One region of the Xanthobacter sp. DMC12 genome, then DNA from elsewhere that is predicted to be linked to it. Evidence: riboswitches for the same ligand, from Rfam matches in the RefSeq annotation. Region 1 holds a riboswitch; the other holds the start of a gene.
What was found. A riboswitch is a leader RNA that binds a small molecule or an ion and turns the genes downstream of it on or off. The one in region 1 is predicted to bind thiamine pyrophosphate.
Positions count from the first base shown of each region.

Region 2: it holds a riboswitch for thiamine pyrophosphate, as region 1 does, so the genes downstream of both, thiC (phosphomethylpyrimidine synthase ThiC) here and thiO (glycine oxidase ThiO) in region 1, are expected to answer to the same signal.

Region 1 covers NZ_JBQUYZ010000001.1:1,687,494-1,690,811, forward strand. The annotation lists gene ACT535_RS07750 (aspartate-semialdehyde dehydrogenase) at 1-34, shown strand, start outside; gene ACT535_RS07755 (DMT family transporter) at 97-984, opposite strand; gene ACT535_RS07760 (Trm112 family protein) at 1,180-1,392, shown strand; TPP riboswitch at 1,453-1,552, shown strand; gene thiO (glycine oxidase ThiO) at 1,541-2,746, shown strand; gene thiS (sulfur carrier protein ThiS) at 2,752-2,958, shown strand; gene thiG (thiazole synthase) at 3,013-3,318, shown strand, end outside.
Region 2 covers NZ_JBQUYZ010000006.1:274,736-278,053, reverse strand. The annotation lists gene thiC (phosphomethylpyrimidine synthase ThiC) at 1-1,442, opposite strand, end outside; TPP riboswitch at 1,526-1,657, opposite strand; gene bioB (biotin synthase BioB) at 1,807-2,784, shown strand; gene ACT535_RS21315 (hypothetical protein) at 2,836-3,102, opposite strand.

The DNA.
Region 1 (3,318 bases):
CAAGCTCATCACCGCCCGTTCCAAGGCGGCCTGAGCCTTCCGGCATTCTGGAAACTGACGAACGGCCCGCCTCGGCGGGCCGTTTGCTTTTGGGGATCAGCGCGGACGGGAGCGGGTCCGCTGCGCCACCGCGACCACCAGCGCCACGCCCGCAGCGAAGGCAACGGTCTCCGCGTCCGGTACCTCGCCGTTGATGGGCCAGGCGAGTCCCACCGTCACGAAGGTCTGCAGAAGCTGCATTTGTCCCACACGGGCGATGCCGCCCATGGCAAGCCCGGCATTCCAGAAGAAGAAGCCGATGAGCTGGCTGAAGAGGCCGAGATAGGCGAGCGCCGCCCAGGAGGCGCCTGCCACGGCGCCCGCCCCACCCCACGGAAAGGTGAGGAGCGCGAGAGGCAAAGTCACCGGCAGGCAGAGGATCAGCATGAAGGCGATCACCTCCCACCCGGACATCGTACGGGCGAGGCCGCCGGACACGGCATAGCCGATGGCGCAGGCGATGACGCCCAGGAACAGCAGGCTGTCGCCCATCCCCAGCGCGCCGCCCGCGCCGTTGCGCAAGGCGAAGGCCACCACCAGCCCGGCGCCCACCGCGCTCGCCGCGAACAGGCCGAGGCCCGGCCGCTCCCCGGCCAGCAGCATGGCGGCGATCGCCGTACACAGGGGCAGAAGGCCGAGGACGATGCCGCCATGGGCCGCCGGCACCGTCTGGGTGGCCACGCCGATGGCCAGCGGGAACACGAAGATCAGGCAGGCGGAGGAGACGGCGAGGCGCCACAGCACCGCGCGTTGGCCGAATGGCCACGGCCGGCGCATCGCCAGCACCAGCCCAAGCGCCGCGAAGCCGGCAAGGGCGGCCCGGCCGAAGCTGATGAACCAGGGGCTGAAATCGTGCAGCGCGAAGCGGGTGAGCGGCAGCGTCGCGCCGAACATCACGACCGCGACAAAGCCGAGAAGAAGCCCGAGGGCCAGACGTCGATCCATTTGGCTCCCGGGGCCACGGTTTCAAGGCCGCTTCATTAGGGGCTGCACCGGCGAAAAGACAGCGAAACCGCGTGATATGCCCATCAACGCCCGTGATGGCGCGAAAATCACAGGTGAAAGGCCATCCCGCCGCCGCTATGGTGACGCGCCGCGGAACCCTTGCCCTCGAAACGCGCGGCACCAAAGAGCGAGAACATGATCCAGTCCCAGCGTCCCGGCCACGACGTCGACCCCAAGCTGCTCGAAATCCTGGTCTGTCCCCTCACCAAGGGGCCGCTGGAATATGATCGCGAGCGCCAGGAGTTGGTCTCCCGTGCCGCCCGCCTCGCCTATCCGATCCGCGACGGCATCCCGATCATGCTCGCCGACGAGGCGCGCCAGCTGGACGAGAGCGAACTCAACCGCTGAGGTCCGCCGCGTCCCACGCGCCCGCCTCTTGCAGTTCTGCGGCCAGCATGAGTAAATAACAGATACGGCCTGGGGTGCCGCGCATCATGCGCGGCTGAGATCACACCCATCGAACCTGTCTGGATCATGCCAGCGTAGGGAGATGCCGATGAGCGAGAGCTTGTCGCAGTTTGTTTCCGCACCTTCATCGCAAGCCGGCTCGGGACCGGCGGGCAAGGTAAAACCGCGTGTCGCCATCGTCGGTGGCGGCGTCATCGGCCTCGCCCTCGCCTGGCGCCTTGCCGAGGCCGGTTGTCCGGTGGATCTGTTCGACGCTGGCGAGACCGGGCAAGGCGCGAGCCGCGCCGCCGCCGGCATGCTCGCCGCCTGCGCCGAGGCAGAGCCCGGCGAGGAGGGCCTGCTCGCCCTCAACCGCGCCAGCCAGACCCTGTGGCCCGCATTCGCCGCGGAGCTGGAGCGCGCCTCCGGCGAAACCGTGGACCTGCGCACCGAGGGCACGATCACCATTGCCCTCACGGCGGACGACCTCGCCAAGCTGCGCCATCTTTACGCCTTCCAGCAGGGGCTGGGCCTGCCCGTCCAGTGGCTCACCGCCGCAGAAGTGCGCCGGCGCGAGCCCTATCTCGCGCCGCGCCTCGCCGGCGGCGTGCTCAGTCCCGAGGATCATCAGGTGGACAACCGCAAGGTTGCCGCCGCGCTGAAGATTGCCGCGCTCAAGGCCGGCGCGAGGCTGCATGAACGCACCCCGGTCAGCCGGGTGGAAACCGCCGGCGGTCGCGCCACAGGCGTGGTCACGGGCGAGACGCACCATGCCGCCGACGTGGTGGTGCTCGCTGCCGGCGCCTGGAGCCGGGGCGTGGACATCACCCCGGCGACGCCGCTGCCCGTGCGCCCCATCAAGGGGCAGATGCTGTCGCTGCGCATGGACCCTGCCGCGCCCATCCTCTCCCACGTCCTGTGGGCGCCGGGCTCCTATCTCGTGCCGCGGCGCGACGGGCGGCTGATCCTCGGCGCAACCACCGAGGAGAAGGGGTTCGACACGGACCTCACGGCCGGCGGCCAGCTTGCCTTGCTCACCCACGCGTGGCGGGCGCTGCCGACGTTGGAAGAGCTGAGCATCGTCGAACAATGGGTCGGCTTCCGCCCCGGCAGCCGGGACGACGCGCCCATCCTCGGCCCGAGCCCGGAGGTGGACGGCCTCGTCTACGCCACCGGCCATCACCGCAACGGCATCCTCCTCCTGCCCGTGACGACGCAGGTGATCGCCGACCACATCCTCACCGGCACCATCGCGGATGTGGCCGTGCCCTTCGGCGCGGAGCGCTTCGGCCCGCCGCGCGCGGCGGCGGAGTGAGCGCCATGGTCGATTTGAAGGTGAACGGCGCCGCGGAGGCGCATCCCGTCGCTACCGTGGCGGACCTGCTCCTTGCCAAGGGCCTCGAGCCGGAGCGCAAGGGCATCGCCGTGGCGGTGAACGGCGCGGTGGTGCCTCGCCGCACCTGGACCGAGGCGCGCCTCTCCGCAGGCGACGCCGTTGAGATCATCGAGGCCAAGCAGGGCGGCTGAGCCCTGGGCCCGCACCATCAGGCGCTCCTCAAGAGGGTGCCGGGAAGAAACACCATGAGCGCGTTCCAAAATCCCAACGCCGATCCCCTCGTCATCGCCGGCCGCACCTTCTCCTCGCGGCTGTTCCTCGGTACGGCGGGCTATCCCAACCAGAAGGTCTTCCTCGACGCGCTGGCCGCCTCGGGCAGCGAGATGGCGACCGCCTCCATCCGCCGCATCAGCCTCGCCGGCTATGAAGAGAGCCTGACCGACCTCCTCACCGGCCGCGTCCACATCCTGCCCAACACCGCTGGCTGCCAGACCGCCAAGGATGCCGTGCTCACCGCCGAGCTCGCCCGCGAGGCCCTTGAGACGGACTGG
Region 2 (3,318 bases), on a different contig from region 1:
AGCCCGAGATGCTCCTTCGGCGTGACGTAGCAGAGCATCGCCGTGCCGAACCAGCCGATCATCGCCGCGCCGATGGCGGAGGAGATGTGGTCGTAGCCGGGGGAGATGTCCGTCACCAGCGGGCCGAGGGTGTAGAACGGCGCCTCGTGGCAGACCTTGAGCTGCTTCTCCACATTCTCGCGGATGAGGTGGAGCGGCACGTGGCCGGGGCCCTCGATCATCACCTGGCAATCATACTTCCAGGCGATCTCGGTGAGCTGGCCCAGCGTCTCCAGCTCGGCGAACTGCGCGGCGTCGTTGGCGTCCGCGATGGAGCCGGGGCGCAGGCCGTCGCCGAGGGAGAAGGAGACGTCATACTGGGCGAGGATCTCGCACAGCTCCTCGAAATGCTCGTAGAGGAAGCTCTCCTTGTGATGCGCGAGGCACCACTTGGCCATGATCGAGCCGCCGCGCGAGACGATGCCGGTGACGCGGTTGGCGGTGAGCGGCACGAAGGGCAGGCGCACGCCGGCGTGCACCGTCATGTAGTCCACGCCCTGCTCGCACTGCTCGATCACCGTGTCGCGGAACACCTCCCAGGTGAGGTCCTCGGCGACGCCGTTCACCTTCTCCAGCGCCTGATACAGCGGCACGGTGCCGATGGGCACCGGCGAGTTGCGCATGATCCATTCGCGGATGGTGTGGATGTTCTTGCCCGTGGACAGGTCCATCACCGTGTCGGCGCCCCAGCGGGTGGCCCACACCAGCTTGTCCACCTCTTCCGCCACGCCCGAGGTCACGGCCGAATTGCCGATGTTGGCGTTGATCTTCACGAGGAAGTTCCGGCCGATGGCCATCGGCTCGGTTTCGGGGTGGTTGATGTTGTTGGGGATGATGGCGCGGCCGCGCGCCACTTCCTGCCGCACGAATTCCGGCGTGATCTCAGCGGGGATGGCCGCGCCGAGGCCCATGGCCTGATGGTGCGGGTGGGCGCCGCCGTTCACCTTGGCGAGGTTTTCGCGGGCGGCGACATATTCCATCTCGGGCGTGATGATGCCGGCGCGGGCATAGGCCATCTGCGTCGGGCGCTTGCCCGGCTTGGCGCGCAAAGGCTTCCGGCCGGAGAGATCGAACTGCGGCAGGGTGGAGGACTGGCCGGCCTTCAGGCCGTCGTCCTCGGGCTTGAAGGCCCGGCCGTCCACCTCTTCCACGTCGCCGCGCTCGCGAATCCACTGGGCGCGCAGCTGCGGCAGGCCCTTGGTGAGGTCGATGACGGCCTGCGGATCGGTATAGGGGCCGGAGGTGTCGTACACCTTCACCGGCATCTCGGACGGGTCGGTGAGCGAAATCTCGCGCATGGCGACGCGCACGTCCGGCCGGGTGGCGGAGACGAACACCTTGCGCGAATGGGGCAGCGGCCCGGTGGTGACTTTCAGGGAGGACGTCGAGGCTTCGTCCAGCATTGCGGATCTCCGTTCAGCTTGCGCTTTCAACGAGAACCGGGGTGTAGAGCTAGGAGACGGGTGCGGGTCGACGCTGAGCGCCGGGGGAGCACAAGTTCCGATCCCTTCGCCGGTATGACCCGGATCAGGTTCGAAGGGTCATCGCGGCGCCGCGGAAGGATCTCCCGCGAACTTGCGATATCTCAGCCCCTTCCGGGGCCCCCCTTGGAACGATGACACTGTGATGTATACGAAAGCCCAATGTCAACGCTGCACTGCAGCGAACGCATAGGTCAAGTCACCCAATTGGGAAGATCGACGGTATTGGAACCCGGCGCCAGGCCGACTAAACCAGCCGAATAACTTTGCGAAGGAGCATGCGCGCATGGGCACGGGCTTGGCTGAGGATGGCACGATCCGCCACGACTGGACCGTTGACGAGATCGCGGCGCTCATGGACCTGCCCCTGCTGGAGCTGGTCGGCCGGGCCAATGCCGTCCACCGCGCCAACCACGACCCCAACGAGGTGCAGCGCGCGAGCCTGCTCTCCATCAAGACCGGCGGCTGCCCGGAGGATTGCGCCTATTGCTCCCAGTCCGCCCGCCATGCCGAGGTGGACCTGACGCGGGAGAAGTTCCTCGATCCCGCCTCCGTCATCGCCCTCGCCGCGCAGGCGCAGGCCAACGGCGCCGAGCGTTTCTGCATGGGCGCGGCGTGGCGGCGGGTGAAGGAAGGGCGCGAGTTCGACGCCGTGCTGGACATGGTGCGCGGGGTGCGCGGCCTCGGCATGGAAGCCTGCGTCACCCTCGGCATGCTGGAGCCGCATCAGGCCCAGCGCCTCGCCGAGGCGGGACTCACCGCCTACAATCACAATCTCGATACGGGGCCGGACTTCTACGGCGAGATCGTCACCACCCGCACCTATGCGGACCGCATCGACACGCTCACGAGCGTCCGCGCTGCGGGCATCGAACTGTGCTCTGGCGGCATCATCGGCATGGGCGAGACGATGCGTGACCGGGGCGCGATGCTGCAGGTGCTGGCGGGGTTCGATCCCCACCCCGAGAGCGTGCCGGTGAATGCGCTGGTGGCGGTGGAGGGCACGCCGCTGGCCGACCGCCCGCCGGTGGACCCGCTGGAGATCGTGCGCATGGTCGCCACCGCCCGCCTCGTCATGCCCGCCTCGCGGGTGCGGCTTTCGGCCGGTCGGGCGGCGCTCAGCCGCGAGGCGCAGATTCTGTGCTTCCTCGCGGGGGCGAATTCGGTGTTCTACGGGGATACGCTGCTCACCACACCCAATGCCGGCCTCGGCGCGGATGCCGCGCTGTTCGAGGCCATCGGCGGCGCCTGCGAGCGCTGCTAGGCGGGGATCAGGAAGGCTCCCTCTCCCCGTGCGGGAGAGGGGCGTTTTCTCTCACGCAGCCAGTTCGGCGTGGTGCAGGCGCGCCCGTTCGTGACCGCGCGACTGGGTCCGCTCGTCCTTGCCAGACCGCTCGTCCTTGCCCTTGATCTGGCGCAGCACTTCATCGAGCCGGGTGAGGGCGTCGCTGGCGGCGTGCTCCTCACGGCTCGACCCCGCCTCCCAGGCGGCCTCGTTGCGGAAGTCCTCGGCCTGCGCTTCCTGCACCAGAAAGGCGCGGACTTCGAGCAGCGCCGCCTTGAGGTTGGTTTGGGAGTTCATGTGTCTTGCCCTTGATCGTCACGTGTCTTGGGTTGTGCTCTTGCTGGTCTAATACGGCCACGTCGTGGCGAAAAAGGGGGTGTCCGAGGGTCATACGCTACGGAAATCCCTCACTTTTTCGCCATCTGCCCCCGCCGCGCCACAGCTCTCCCAGCGACAGCCTCGCCTTAAGAAGCCGGCAACCGTATTCGCGCCGCGGTGTGGATGGCGGCCGGC